Regions from separate parts of the Streptomyces sp. Qhu_M48 genome, predicted to be linked through region 1. Evidence: riboswitches for the same ligand, from Rfam matches in the RefSeq annotation. Region 1 holds a riboswitch; each other region holds the start of a gene.

Region 1 (3,509 bases):
TGTCCGAGAAGTCACGACCTGTCACCGGCGAGGAGCGCGAGGAAGGCAAGTTCCCCAAAGGGCTGGTCCTCCGCCTCTTCGCGTACCTGGTCGCCGGGCACCTCTTCGCCGGCTTCCTCTACCTGCTCTTCATGCTGGGCGGGCAGAACCAGTAGTGCGCCGCGGGCTCACGCCTCCGTGAGCAGGCGCTCCCGCAGGCGCTCGCGGGTCTCCGGGGCCAGCTTCAGGCCCTCCGCGAGGTAGGCGTCCACCGAACCCCAGGTCGCCTCGATCATCTCGAAGGCGCCCCGCAGGTACTCCACCCGCGCGTCGAACAGCGGGCTCAGCAGCTCCATCACCTCGGGTGACATCGCGTCCGCGTCGGTGGAGCTGCGGCGCACCTTGTAGCGGCGGTGCGGGTCGTTCGACTTCACGTAGTCCGCCTCGATCGCCTCCCGCTCGACCCCGACGGCGAGCAGGGTGATCGCGATGGAGAGCCCGGCGCGGTCCTTTCCGGCCGCGCAGTGCATCAGCGCGGGGAGGCTGTCCTCCGCCAGGGCGTGCAGGATCCGGCTGTGCTCCGCGGTCCGCTCGACCACCATCTTCCGGTACGAGTCGGACATTCGGGCCGCGGCCTTGCCCTCGCCGAGGATCTCCCGCAGCTGCTCGATGTCGCCGTCGCGGACCAGCTTCCAGAACTCCTTGCCGTCGGCCGGGTCGTTGAGCGGTATGTTCACGTTCCGCACGCCGGGCAGGTCCACGTCAGGTCCCTCGACCTTCCGGTCCGCCAGGTTCCGGTAGTCGAAGACGGTGTGGAGTCCCAGCGAGTCGAGGAAGGCGACGTCCGCCTCGGTGGCGTGGGCGAGGTGGCCGCTGCGGTAGAGGCGGCCGGGGCGCACGGCGCGCCCGTCCGTCGTCGGGAGGCCGCCCACGTCCCGGAAGTTGCGGACCTCCGCCAGCTCGGGTTCGTTCGCCTCGACGGGCGGGACCTGCGGCAGCTGCTGCGTCACGGATGCTCCTGGTGATCGACGTTCGGGTGCCCCGACACGAGGTCGGTTCCAGGGGCAATCATCCAGCCGGGACGGTCTCGGCGCACCCCCCTGGATGGGAATGGGTGATCTGTCCGAATTGAGGCCTTGCGTATAACGCGCCCTGGTTACAGGCGAGATGAGCCGCGGCGCGTGAGCAGGGTCATAGAAGTGACGGATCGTGGCCGAAGGCCCGAAGCAATTGCCGTACGGAAAAAGGAAATCGAAGGACCGTCATCGACGGAGGGTGACCGGAATTCCGGGCGGAGGGGCGGGCGGGGAAAGCCGGCGGAAATCAGTGGCTTGTTCGCGCCGACCCCGCTCGTCTAGCGTCACCGTCAATCCGGTCGGACCGCCGAATCCTGCCACCGTCCGGAATTCCACTCATCCCATGCGTGGCAGGAGCGGGGGACCCAGGAAGTACGCCGGTCCCGCGAAGCAGGACGGCTCGGGGTGAAGCCGCGTGGACACGTGGCCGGGCATCTCCAGTCCGAACCCGACAGCTCACCTCGCAGGCGCCGGAGAGGAATTCGCCATGCCCGCGAAGGGTAAGCACCGCCGTACCAAGTCCAACCCCCTGACCCGCGGAATCGTCGCCGCCGGTACGGGAGGCGCCGTCGTCGCCCTCCCGCTCCTCGGTGCCACCGGGGCCCACGCCGCCACGCCGGCCGCCGCTCCCGGACAGGCCGTCACGGCCGCCGTCCAGGTGAAGGCGCCCGCCGCCGCCCAGGCCGCGCCCACCGCCAAGGCCAAGCCGAAGACGTACTCCGTCGTGAGCGGCGACTACCTGTCGAAGATCGCCGAGGAGCACCACCTCACCGGCGGCTGGCAGAAGCTGTACGCGGACAACCGCCAGGTCGTCGGCGAGAACCCCTCGCTCATCCTGCCCGGCATGAAGCTCACGCTCGGCGCGAAGAGCGCCGCCCCGGCCGCCGCACCGAAGAGCGCCGCGCCCAAGGCCGCCCCCAAGAGCTCCGCGAAGACCTCCGCCAAGAACAACGACGAGGCCCCCCGCGCCTCGCGTGGCGCCGAGCGCTCCGCCGCCCCGGCCGCGAGCACGGAGTCCTCGGGCTCCACCTCGACGTCCTCGGGCTCCTCCACCTCCGGCGCCTCGGCCTCCGCGTCCGGCTGGGTCGCCCCGGTCGGCGGCGGCGTCTCCACCCCGTACCGCGCCTCCGGCTCCATGTGGTCCTCCGGCTACCACACGGGTGCCGACTTCATCGCCTCCTCCGGTACCACCGTCCGCGCCGTCGGCGCCGGCACGGTCGTCTCGGCCGGCTGGAGCGGTTCGTACGGCAACGAGGTCGTCATCCAGCACGCCGACGGCAACTACTCCCAGTACGCCCACCTCTCCTCGCTCTCCGTCTCGTCCGGCCAGGCCGTCACCGGCGGCCAGCAGATCGGCCTCTCCGGTTCCACCGGCAACTCCACCGGTCCGCACCTGCACTTCGAGATCCGTACCTCGCCGAGCTACGGCTCCGACGTCGACCCGCTGGCCTACCTGCGCCAGCACGGCGTCTCCATCTGACGCACACCTGTCACCCGACTGGCCCGGCACCCCGTGCCGGGCCGCTCGGCGTGCCCAGGTCTATTCCGGCTTGGCAAATTCTTTATCGGTGGCATATGTCACCCAGCGTCAACCCCTCCTTACGGTCGCGTAGGTCACATCCGAAAGGGAAGGATGTGCTCCCGTGGCAGACGATTCGAGATCAAGAGACAAGAACGCATTCGGGTCGTACGCGGCGATCGGTGACAGCTTCACCGAGGGCGTCGGAGACCCCGGACCCGGCGGGACGTACGTCGGCTGGGCGGACCGCCTCGCGGTGCTGCTCGCCGACCAGTTGCCGGTGCACGACGCCTTCCGCTACGCCAACCTGGCCGTACGCGGGCGCCTCCTCGACCAGATCGTGGCGGAACAGGTCCCCCGGGCGAAGGAACTCGCCCCCGACCTGGTGACCTTCTGCGCCGGCGGGAACGACATCATCCGCCCCGGCTCGGACCCCGACGACGTCGCCGAGCGCTTCGAGCGCGCCGTCGCCGAACTGACCTCAGCCGTCGGCACCGTCATGGTGACCACCGGCTTCGACACCCGTGACGTGCCCGTGCTCCGGCACCTGCGCGGCAAGATCGCCACCTACACCGCCCACGTCCGGGCCATCGCCGACCGCTACGACTGCCCGGTCCTCGACCTGTGGTCCCTGAGGTCCGTCCAGGACCGGCGGGCCTGGGACAACGACCGGCTGCACCTCTCGGCCGAGGGGCACACCCGGGTGGCCCTGCGCGCCGCCCAGGTCCTCGGCCTGCCGGTGCCCGCCGACCCGGACCAGGCGTGGCCTCCGGTTCCGCCGCGCGGCACGCTGGAGGTGCGCCGCGACGACATCAACTGGGCCAAGGAGTACCTCGTGCCCTGGATCGGGCGCCGGCTGCGGGGCGAGAGCTCCGGCGACTACGTCGAGGCCAAGCGCCCCGACCTCATGCCCCTGTAGCACCGGGGGAGGCCGG
Region 2 (3,509 bases), 710 kb from region 1:
CGGAGGCGTCGAGGTCCCTCAGATCGAGGCGGCCGTGGACGAGGAGCTCGCCCGGTTCGCCGCCGAGGGCCCCACGGACGAGGAGATGGAGCGCGCGCAGGCCCAGTTGGAGCGCGAGTGGCTCGACCGGCTCGGCACCGTCGCCGGCCGGGCGGACGAACTGTGCCGGTACGCCGTGCTGTTCGGCGACCCGCAGCTCGCCCTCACCGCCGTCGACCGGGTCCTGGCCGTCACCGCCGAGGAGGTGCGGGCCGCCGCCGCGGCCGCGCTGCGCCCCGACAACCGCGCGGTCCTGGTCTACGAGCCCCTGGCGACCGAGCGGGGCGACAACGGCGACGACGACGAAGAGGGAGCGGACCAGTGACCGACGCTGCCGCGTCTTTGACGAGCATGGACTTCCACCCGCAGCCGGAGCCGGGCGCCGCCCGGCCGTGGGCCTTCCCGGCCCCCGACCGCGGAGCCCTGGACAACGGCCTGACGCTGCTGACCAGCCACCGGCCCGGCCAGCAGGTCGTGGCCGTGGAGATCTTCCTGCCGGCCCCGCTGGACGCCGAGCCCGCCGGTCTCGACGGGGTCGCCACCATCATGGCCCGCGCGCTCTCCGAGGGCACGGACCAGCGCAGCGCCGAGGAGTTCGCGGCCGAGTTGGAGCGCTGCGGCGCCACGCTCGACGCGCACGCCGACCACCCGGGCGTACGGGTCTCCCTGGAGGTTCCGGTCTCCCGGCTGCCCAAGGCGCTCGGGCTGCTCTCCGAGGCCCTGATCGCGCCGGCGTTCCTCGACACCGAGATCGAGCGCCTGGTCCGCAACCGTCTGGACGAGATCCCGCACGAGACGGCCAACCCGGGCCGCCGCGCCGCCAAGCAGCTCTCCAAGGAGCTTTTCCCGGCGGAGTCCCGGATGTCCCGGCCGCGCCAGGGCACCGAGGAGACCGTCGCGGCGATCGACGCGGCCTCGGTCCGTGCCTTCTTCGAGGCGTACGTCCGGCCCGCCACGGCCACCGCCGTGGTCGTGGGCGACCTGACCGGCGTCGACCTGGACAAGGTCCTCGCGGAGACACTGGGCGCCTGGACGGGCGAGCCGGGCGAGCCGCTCCCCATGCCGCCGATCACCGCCGACGACACCGGACGGGTCGTCATCGTGGACCGTCCCGGCGCCGTCCAGACCCAGTTGCTGATCGGCCGGATCGGCTCGGACCGGCACGCCTCGGTCTGGCCGGCCCAGGTCCTGGGGACGTACTGCCTCGGCGGCACCCTCACCTCGCGGCTCGACCGGGTCCTGCGCGAGGAGAAGGGCTACACGTACGGCGTGCGGGCGTTCGGGCAGGTGCTCCGCTCCGACGCCGGGGGGAACGGCGCCTCGATGCTCGCCATCAGCGGTTCCGTGGACACCCCCAACACCGGTCCGGCCCTCGACGACCTGTGGAAGGTGCTGCGGACGCTCGCCGCGGAGGGCCTCACGGACGCCGAGCGCGAGACGGCCGTGCAGAACCTGGTGGGCGTCGCGCCGCTCAAGTACGAGACGGCGGCCTCCGTCGCCGGGACGCTCGCCGACCAGGTCGAGCAGCACCTCCCGGACGACTACCAGGCCCAGTTGTACGCGCGCCTGGCCGAGACCGGCACGGTCGAGGCGACCGCGGCCGTGGTCAGCGCGTTCCCGGTGGACCGGCTCGTCACCGTGCTCGTGGGTGACGCGGCGCAGATCGCGGAGCCGGTGCGGGCGCTCGGCATCGGTGAAGTGACCGTCGTGACGGGCTGATTCCGGCCTCTGACACGACAACGGAGGACCCCGGCGGCCTAGTTCGTCGGGGTCCTCCCTTTTGTCCGTATTGGGGGTGACGGTGATCGTTTGCCCTGTGGCATGTCTTACAAAAAGCCGGTCTGGTTGGTGATTGAAAGACGATCCGCATAGCGTCGGGCCGTCTGTTCGTCAGTTGCACGTGCCGCACCCGCGGCATCGGACAGACATCGCCGAGTCCCCGTCAGGCGCGAGCCTGGGGAGCCGGGGACCCACGTCCCTGGGGTGAATCGGGCGCCTTCGTCTCGTACGGAGGAGCTCGTAGGAGACCTTCCTGCTCCGAACCCGTCAGCTAACCCGGTAGGCGAGAGGGAAGGAAAGGATCAGCCCCTACATGGCGTTCACCCGTGCCACCGGGAAGCATCGTGGTCCGAGCCGGATGGCGCGCCGCAGCGTGGGCTTCGCCGGCGCCGCGACGCTGGCCACCACCGGCGTCATCGGAACCCTCGCCTCCCCGGCGCTCGCCGCCGACACGGAGCCCCGCTCCGCCGAGGACACCGGGCTCACCAAGGTGATCACCGAGGACTCCCTCGTCGACCGGCTCAACGCCCAGGCCGCCGCCCAGGAGCGGGAGGCCTTCGAGGCCGCCGCCAAGGCGAAGGCCCAGGCCGAGGCGGAGCGCAAGGCCGAGGCCCGCGCCAAGGAGATCCGGGCGGAGAAGGAGCGTGCCGCCCGTGAGGCCGAGCGCCGCCGCCTCGCCTCCTTCCAGCTCCCCGTCGCCGGCACGTACGTCTCCACCGGCTACCAGACCGGCGGCTCCCTCTGGTCCTCCGGCAGCCACTCCGGCATCGACTTCCACGCCGCCTACGGCAGCAGCGTCGTCTCCGTCGGTTCCGGCACCGTCGTCGAGGCCGGCTGGGGCGGCGCGTACGGCAACAACATCGTCATCCGGATGAACGACGGCACGTTCACCCAGTACGGTCACCTCGCCTCCGTCGGGGTCCACGTCGGCCAGACCGTCGAGCCCGGCCAGCGGATCGGCGTCTCCGGCTCCACCGGCAACTCGACCGGCCCGCACCTCCACTTCGAGGCGCGGTCGACCGCCGAGTACGGCTCCGACATCAACCCGGTCGCCTACCTCCGGGCGCGCGGCGTCGACGTCTGACCCGAGACCACCCGGCGCGGCGGGACCACCGCGCGTCGCAAAAGCCCCGGCTCGTACTGAGCCGGGGCTTTTCGTCGGTCAAAAGGCGGCCATATTCCGCTGGGGCATCGGAAATTCCGGCGAGCTGCAATAGAGTCGCAGATCGGGCGCAGAACAGGCGCCGCTCGAATTGACTCGCGCAGACCCAAGGCGGAGGTCGGACATGCGCATTCCCGCGCACTCGGTATGCACGGCGATCCGGGACGACATCGTCTCCGGCGTCTTCGAGCGGGGCAGCCGGCTGACCGAGGAACAGCTGGCCCGCCGGTACGGGGTGTCCCGCGTCCCGGTCCGGGAGGCCCTGCGCACCCTGGAGTCCGAGGGCTTCGTCGTCACCCGCCGCCACGCGGGCGCGCACGTCGCCGAGCCCACCGACCAGGAGGCGGCCGATCTGCTCGACATGCGGGCGCTGCTCGAACCGCTGGGGGCCGCCCGCGCCGCCCAGCGCCGCACGGAGGCCCACCTCAAGGTGTTGCGCGGCCTGGTCAGGCTCGGTCAGGAGCGGGCCAGGCGCGGCCAGGGCGAGGATCTGCGCTCCCTCGGCGGCTGGTTCCACGAGACGCTCGCA
Region 3 (3,509 bases), 820 kb from region 1:
CCCGAGGGAGCCCTGGGCACCGTCCTGTTCGCCCACGGCAGCGGCAGCGGACGACGCAGCCCCCGCAACCGTGAGGTCGCGGCGGCGCTCAACAGGGCGGGACTCGGCACGCTCCTGTTCGACCTGCTCACCGAGGCGGAGGCGGTCGACCGGGCGCATGTCTTCGACACCCCGCTGCTCGCCGGCCGGCTCACCGACGCGACGGAGTGGCTGGCCGGGCGCCCGGAGAGCGAGGGCCTCCCGCTGGGGTACTTCGGCGCGAGTACGGGAGCGGCCGCCGCGCTGTGGGCGGCGGGCGATCCCGAGTCCCAGGTGACCGCCGTCGTCTCACGCGGAGGCCGGCCGGACCTCGCGGCCGACCGTCTGGCCCGGGTCCGGGCTCCCACGCTCCTGGTGGTGGGAGGCCGGGACACGCCGGTCCTGGACCTCAACCGGCGGGCCCGGTCCCTGCTGCGCTGCGAGAGCCGGCTGGCCGTCGTCGACGGCGCCACGCACCTCTTCGAGGAGCCGGGCGCCCTGGAGGAGGTGGCGGAGCTCGCCACCTCCTGGTTCAGCGGGCACTTCCGGGGTCAGTAGGCCCCGTTGACCTGGTCCATCGAGCCGTACTTGTCGGCCGCGTAGTTGCAGGCGGCGGTGATGTTGGCGACCGGGTCGAACGGGTCCATCGACGTGCCGGGCACGTGATAGGCGCGGAAGGTCGGGTCGATGACCTGGAGAAGGCCCTTCGAGGGGGTGCCGGCCATCGCGTTGGAGTCCCACAGGTTGATGGCCTGCGGGTTGCCCGAGGACTCACGCATGATGTTGCGGTGGATCCCCTCGTAGGAACCGGGGATCCCGTGCTGGGCCATGACGGCCAGCGACTCGCGGATCCAGCCGTCGAGGTTGTTCGCGTACTGGGTGACGGCGACCGGGGCGGCCTGGACGGCACCGGCGGCGGAGGCCCCCGTGCCGGTGGCGGCGGGCGCGGCGGCCCGACGCTCGGAGCGGTCGGCCCGCTCGGTCGTGGAGGCCTTCTTCGCCTGGGCGGGAGCCGCCTTCGCGGAATCCTTACGAAGCGTCAGTTCAAGGCCCGGGTGAATGAGTGACGGATTGTCACCCACCACGCTCATGTTGGCCCGGTAAAGGCCCTTCCAGCCGCCCTGAATTCCCTTCTTCTGGGCGATCAGGGAAAGCGAGTCGCCGCTCACGACGGTGTAGGTACGGGCGGCGGCCGGGGCGGCGGGAGCCTTGGCGGCGGCCGGGGCCGCGGCAGGAGCGGCGGGGGCGGCGACGGCCCGGGTGGTGAATTCCGGGGCGCCGGAGACGGGCGCGGCACCGGCCGCCGCGGGGGCGATCAGCGGGAGGGCGAGGGCGACTCCACCTGTGCCGACCAGCGCGAGTCCATGGGAGACGGCGCGGCGTCGGGGGCGGCGGTGCTTACCGTGAGCAGGCATGACGGGATTCCTCTCCGGCGCCTGCGGGGTGAGCTGTCGGGTTCGGACGGGAGATGTCCGGCCGCGCGCACGCGGCTGCACCCCGAGCCGTCCCGGGATTCCGGGCCGGCGTATTCGTGGGTCCCCCGCTCCTGCCGTCGGGTGAAAAGGGAGGTATTTCGAGCGGTGGCAGGATTAGGCGATCCGCTCGAATGGAGGTGACCGTAGGCCAGTAATGCGACAGAGAACAAGAGGACCGGAGCCCCGGGCCCGGGAATTGGATCACCGAATTCGACGAATTCAAGATCGAACGCGCCGAAGGTCCCTCGAACTTCCTTGTCCGGCCCGGCATGCGCGGACTCCTGCCGCGAGCCTCGTCCCGGGAAAGTGAGTCGCGTCACCAGCGACCGTATGTCCGAATAGGGCTTTTGATTCCATAAATTAAGGAGTGGGCGGTAAAGGCCGCTTCGAAGAGGTGGACACTTGCCCTCAGAAGTCGCAAAACCGACATTCGTCGTGAAAGATGAGGTGACCCCGACCGAGGAGCTGCCCGGATGTCCCCCTCCGCCGCCCTGCTCACCCCCGACGGACTCGACCGCGAGGCCGCCGAGCTCTATGAGAGCGCCACCTGGCAGCGTGTCGTCACGGACTTGACCACCGCCCCGCCCTCCCCGCCCACGTCCCCGCCCACGCCCGTACTGTCGCCCGCGTCCTCGCCCGACGAGAGCTGGCGGGATCTGCTCACCGTGCCGGTGGACCGCCTCGTCGCGGACGCGCTCGTCGCGCTGCCGCCGTCCCCGCCGGCCGAGCACCGCCTCCCTGGCCGGATCGCGGCCGTCCTGCCCGACCGGCTGCACGCCTGGCGCCGTGTCGGCCGTCCGGATCTGCGCCCTTCGGTCCACCTCGGCTACGCGCGCCTCGTCCTGACGGAGTGGGGCTGGCAGAACGCCCCGTACAAGCTGCGTGACGCACGGGGGGCCCGGTGCGTCTGCGGAGCGCTGCTCGCCGCGCACCGGCTCGGCCACGGCAGCGCCCCGACCATGCACGAGGCCGCCGCCTGGATCATGGCCGAGCTCCGGTCGCGGGGCTGGAGCGAGCTGATCGGACCCTGGAACCGGGCTCCGGGCCGTACGGCGGCCGACGCGGTGGCCCTGCTCGACGCCACGATCCACCGCGCGGCGCGCGCGGGCCGCTGACGGCCGTGCCGATGAGCCGGGCGGTGGCCCGGAAGCCGCCCCCGGCTCATCGACGCGGGCCGCCGGGCCGCCGGGCCGCCCGGCCGCCGGCGTCAGCCGGTGACGCTCGCGGCGCCGGTCTCGATGTGGCCGGTGTACCGGCGCGACCAGGTGCCGTCGATGTCGACGACGATCGTGAAGTCGTACCAGCCGTTGTGGAGGGCCACCGCGTTGAAGAAGTCCTCCCGCGTGGAGTTCGCCGGGACCGTGTACGTCCACGGGCCGTCCGTACGGTAGGCGTTCGAGCGGATCGTGAAGGTCACCGGTCCCGCTGAGGTGTTGCTCATCCGGAACCAGAGCGCCGTCCGGCCCGTACCCGCCTCGGGCGCGAACCGGGCCGCCACCTCGACCGCCTTGCCCGCCTTGGAGGCGTCCCCGAGGAAGCGGCGCAGGAAGCGGTTGGGGCCCATCATCGAGATGTCGTACTTGCCCGATCCCGACCCGGTGCCGATGTTGAAGTAGTCGGTCGCCGTGGCGCCCGGGTCGACCGTGTACTGCCAGGCGGCCGTGTCGCGGTGCTGGTGCGGGTGGATCGAGAAATGGGCCGCCCGCTTGGCCTCCGCTCCCTGGTTCGCCATCGAGAACCAGGCCAGGATCTTGCCCGCGGACCCGAACTCGAAGCGGTCGAGGTTGCCGTTCACCTGGTAGGGGAGGGCGCGCGCCGGGCGGGTGCCCGACTCCTGCGCGGGCAGGGTGTTGTTCTGCGGGGCCGGGTTCGGCAGCGGCTTGCAGGTGGCCTGGCCGATCACCTTCGCCGTGGAGGGAAGGCCGGCCGGCACGCCGTACACCGGGTGGGCGAAGTCGAAGACGCCGGTCAGGTCACCCGTCACCTTCCGTCGCCAGGCGCTGATGTTGGGGCAGG
Region 4 (3,509 bases), 4.6 Mb from region 1:
TCGCCGAGCTGATCCACCGCAAGCGCGAGGAACCCGGGGACGACCTCATCTCGGGGCTCATCAAGGCCTCCGACCACGGCGAGCACCTCACCGAGAACGAGGCCGCCGCCATGGCCTTCATCCTGCTCTTCGCGGGCTTCGAGACGACCGTCAACCTCATCGGCAACGGCATGTACCAGCTGCTGCGCCACCCCGGACAGCGCGAGCTGCTGCAGGGCTCGATCGCGGCGGGGGAGACCGGGCTCCTGGAGACCGGGATCGAGGAGCTGCTGCGGTACGACGGGCCCGTGGAGATGGCCACCTGGCGGTACGCCACGCAGCCGTTGACCATCGGCGGGCAGGAGATCCCGGCGGGGGACCCGGTGCTCGTGGTGCTCGCCGCCGCCGACCGGGACCCGGAGCGGTTCGACGGGCCGGACACCCTCGAGCTCGCGCGGCGCGACAACCAGCACCTCGGGTACGGGCACGGCATCCACTACTGCCTGGGCGCACCGCTCGCCCGCCTGGAGGGGCAGACCGCGCTCGCCACCCTGCTGACTCGCCTGCCGGACCTGCGACTTGCCGCCGATCCGGCCGAACTGCGCTGGCGTGGCGGGCTCATCATGCGGGGATTGCGCACGCTTCCGGTGGAGTTCTCCCCTTCCGTACGGGTCCACTGAACTGACGTGGCGTCAGAACTGTGATCTTCGCGTGATCGCGGGTCCATCGACTTGTGATGAGTGTTCGAATGCGGCTACGTTTCGCCGCAGTCTCAGCCGTCACGAGTCACATCCGTCACGCGAAAGGCGCATCTATGCGTTCCGGGAACGGACGACACCGTCGCCCCCGTCAGGCCCCCGCCATCGTCGTCGCCGCGGGCGTGACCGGATCCGCCATGGCGCTGCCTCTGCTCGCCACCGGATCCGCGTCCGCCGCGGACGCGGCCACCTGGGACCGGGTCGCCGAGTGCGAGTCCGGCGGTCAGTGGAGTGCCAACTTCGGCAACGGCATGTACGGCGGCCTCCAGTTCACCCAGGACAGCTGGGAGCGCAACGGCGGCCTCGCCTACGCGCCCAGCCCCGACCTGGCCAGCCGCGGCCAGCAGATCGCCGTGGCCGAGAAGGCCCTCGCCAAGGGCAGCACCGAGTGGGCCACCTGCGCGCCGATCGCCGGCCTGACGAACGACGGAAAGGCCACCGGGGTGAACCCTGGACCCACGTCCGTCCCGACGACCCCGGCCGCCGTCCCGGAGTCGAGCTGGAACACGGGACTCCCCGAGGCCTCCACGGCCACCAAGGGCTCCACGGGGGCCGGCAAGGCCGCCGAGTCCCCGCGGAAGGCCACCGGGCCGGTCTCGCCGACCGCGCCCGTGTCGCCCACGGCGCCCGCCACGTCCGTCCCGCCGACCGTGCCCGTCACGCCGACCGCGCCGGTGAGCCCCACCGCTCCGGCGGACTCGGCAGGCCCCTCCGCGCCGACCACCCCGAGCACGCCCGATACGTCCGTTACGCCCGGTACGCCGGAAGGTGACGAGACGTCGGCCTCGCCCGGCACCGGCAAGCACCGGGGCGACGCGGCTCCGGATGAAACCGACAAGAAGGGCAGTGCCGCCGAATCCGGTAGACATGCCTCGAGCAAGGACAAGCCGGCCGAAGAGTCCGAGGTGGCCCCCGTGACCGACGAAGCGACCAACAGGGACGCAACGGACAGTCAGGGCACTTCGGACGCGTACACCGTGCGGCCGGGCGACAGCCTGTCCGACATTGCACAGGAGAACGAACTCCCCGGAGGCTGGACCGCCCTCTATGACGCCAACCGGCGGACCGTGGGCATCGATCCGGACCTCATCCTGCCTGGTCAGAGCCTCGATCTGACGAACGGTTCGCCCGCGCCGGCGGTATGATTAGGGGTCAAATGTCCGGTTCTGGGTAAGTGAGACATGGGTCTCTTCGCCCCAACTGGCGTGTCGCGTCCGCGAAGTTTGCTCCCGTCACCTCTCACCTGCGCAAACACTCCCCACCGGAAGGCAAGGAGGGGCGATATTTCCGCAATGCGCCTCTTTGAACTTCCGGTGGGTCTGTGTCTACGGTCATCACCGCTCGCCACCGCGGGCCCCGTCGACCGAAACGCCGAATCCTGCCGTCGGCCGATGGGAACAGTCGTCGCGTAAGCGCCGAAGGCAGGAGTGGGGGACCCAAGGTAAGTGCCGGTCCCGGCCGTTGAGACAGACGGCCGACGATCGGCTTGGGGTGAAGCCGCGTGCTAGGACACGCGGCCGGGCAACTCTTCCGGCCCGAACCCGACAGCTCACCTCACAGGCGTCGGTGAGGAGAATCTCCATGCTGTTTTCCGGTAAGGGCAAACACCGCCGTCCCTCCAAGGCCACCCAGGTCGTCACGCTCGTCGGCGTCACCGGTGTCGCCGTCGCCGCCCCGCTGATGACCGCGGGCACCGCCTCGGCCGCCACGGCCTCCGAGTGGGACCGCGTCGCCCAGTGCGAGTCCGGCGGCAACTGGTCCATCAACACGGGCAACGGCTACTACGGCGGCCTGCAGTTCTCGGCCTCCACCTGGGCCGCGTACGGCGGCACCGCCTACGCCTCGACCGCCAACCAGGCGTCGAAGTCCCAGCAGATCGCCATCGCCGAGAAGGTCCTCGCGGGCCAGGGCAAGGGCGCGTGGCCGAGCTGCGGCGTGGGCCTCTCCGGCGCCTCGTACGACGGCGGCGCCGCCGAGAGCGCGCCGCAGCAGAACACCCAGCAGCCGCAGCAGGAGCGGAAGGCCGAGCAGCCGACCACCCGCAGCGAGCAGCGCCAGGCCCCGAAGAAGGCGACGCAGCAGCAGGCCGCGCCGAAGGCCGCCGCCAAGAAGACCGTCACCACGCCGACCGGCAAGACGGTCAAGAAGGGTGACGGCGAGTACAAGGTCACCACCGGCGACACCCTCAGCAAGATCGCTCAGACGCAGGGCGTGAAGGGCGGCTGGGCCAAGCTCTTCGAGCTGAACAAGGACGTCGTCGAGAACGCCGACCTCATCTACCCGGGCCAGCAGCTCCACCTGAAGTGAGCCCGGCGGTCCGCGTGAGTCCGGCGGCTCACGAGGACCCCACGACCCTCCCGCGGTGACCACCCCGACCCGGCGCGCCCTTCCCCGTGCGCGCCGGGCCGGGGTTCCCCCGTTTCGGGAGGACCTGACGGTTACCGCCCAGTAGATTCGGGGTCCTTCGTCCCCAGATGCATGCCCTTGGGTCCTTTTTCGTCCCAGGGGGCGGGCGCCCGGCTGGCCGGAGCCCCCGAGCCGGTTAGGCTCTTGTCGCAAGGCCGAGCGACCCTGCACCGGTCCTGCGTCACATCCAGCGTCACATCCCAAAAAGGAGATGCTCGTGCCGTCCATCGACGTCGTCGTAGCCCGGGAAATCCTGGACTCCCGAGGCAACCCCACGGTCGAGGTCGAGGTCGGCCTCGACGACGGCAGCACCGGCCGTGCTGCTGTTCCGTCCGGCGCCTCCACCGGTGCGTTCGAGGCCATCGA

Evidence for each region. Region 1 has a riboswitch for cyclic di-AMP ahead of ACRRSS_RS23655 (M23 family metallopeptidase). Riboswitches for the same ligand answer to the same signal wherever they lie in the genome.
Region 2: linked by a shared signal. The riboswitch ahead of ACRRSS_RS26705 (M23 family metallopeptidase) and the one ahead of ACRRSS_RS23655 (M23 family metallopeptidase) in region 1 are both predicted to bind cyclic di-AMP.
Region 3: linked by a shared signal. The riboswitch ahead of ACRRSS_RS20050 (LysM peptidoglycan-binding domain-containing protein) and the one ahead of ACRRSS_RS23655 (M23 family metallopeptidase) in region 1 are both predicted to bind cyclic di-AMP.
Region 4: linked by a shared signal. The riboswitch ahead of ACRRSS_RS03250 (transglycosylase family protein) and the one ahead of ACRRSS_RS23655 (M23 family metallopeptidase) in region 1 are both predicted to bind cyclic di-AMP.

Annotation. Positions count from the first base shown of each region.
Region 1 covers NZ_CP195432.1:5,237,320-5,240,828, reverse strand. Annotated here, with positions in the region: gene ACRRSS_RS23665 (DUF6126 family protein) at 1-155, shown strand, start outside; gene ACRRSS_RS23660 (tyrosine-protein phosphatase) at 168-989, opposite strand; cyclic di-AMP (ydaO/yuaA leader) riboswitch at 1,379-1,538, shown strand; gene ACRRSS_RS23655 (M23 family metallopeptidase) at 1,543-2,535, shown strand; gene ACRRSS_RS23650 (SGNH/GDSL hydrolase family protein) at 2,699-3,493, shown strand; gene ACRRSS_RS23645 (STM4011 family radical SAM protein) at 3,480-3,509, opposite strand, start outside.
Region 2 covers NZ_CP195432.1:5,952,193-5,955,701, reverse strand. Annotated here, with positions in the region: gene ACRRSS_RS26715 (M16 family metallopeptidase) at 1-364, shown strand, start outside; gene ACRRSS_RS26710 (M16 family metallopeptidase) at 391-1,758, shown strand; cyclic di-AMP (ydaO/yuaA leader) riboswitch at 1,959-2,119, shown strand; gene ACRRSS_RS26705 (M23 family metallopeptidase) at 2,132-2,902, shown strand; gene ACRRSS_RS26700 (GntR family transcriptional regulator) at 3,105-3,509, shown strand, end outside.
Region 3 covers NZ_CP195432.1:4,416,187-4,419,695, reverse strand. Annotated here, with positions in the region: gene ACRRSS_RS20055 (phosphoribosyltransferase family protein) at 1-576, shown strand, start outside; gene ACRRSS_RS20050 (LysM peptidoglycan-binding domain-containing protein) at 570-1,433, opposite strand; cyclic di-AMP (ydaO/yuaA leader) riboswitch at 1,439-1,595, opposite strand; gene ACRRSS_RS20045 (DUF6197 family protein) at 1,967-2,608, shown strand; gene ACRRSS_RS20040 (phosphocholine-specific phospholipase C) at 2,701-3,509, opposite strand, start outside.
Region 4 covers NZ_CP195432.1:639,573-643,081, forward strand. Annotated here, with positions in the region: gene ACRRSS_RS03240 (cytochrome P450 family protein) at 1-659, shown strand, start outside; gene ACRRSS_RS03245 (transglycosylase family protein) at 794-1,882, shown strand; cyclic di-AMP (ydaO/yuaA leader) riboswitch at 2,141-2,315, shown strand; gene ACRRSS_RS03250 (transglycosylase family protein) at 2,319-3,044, shown strand; gene eno (phosphopyruvate hydratase) at 3,355-3,509, shown strand, end outside.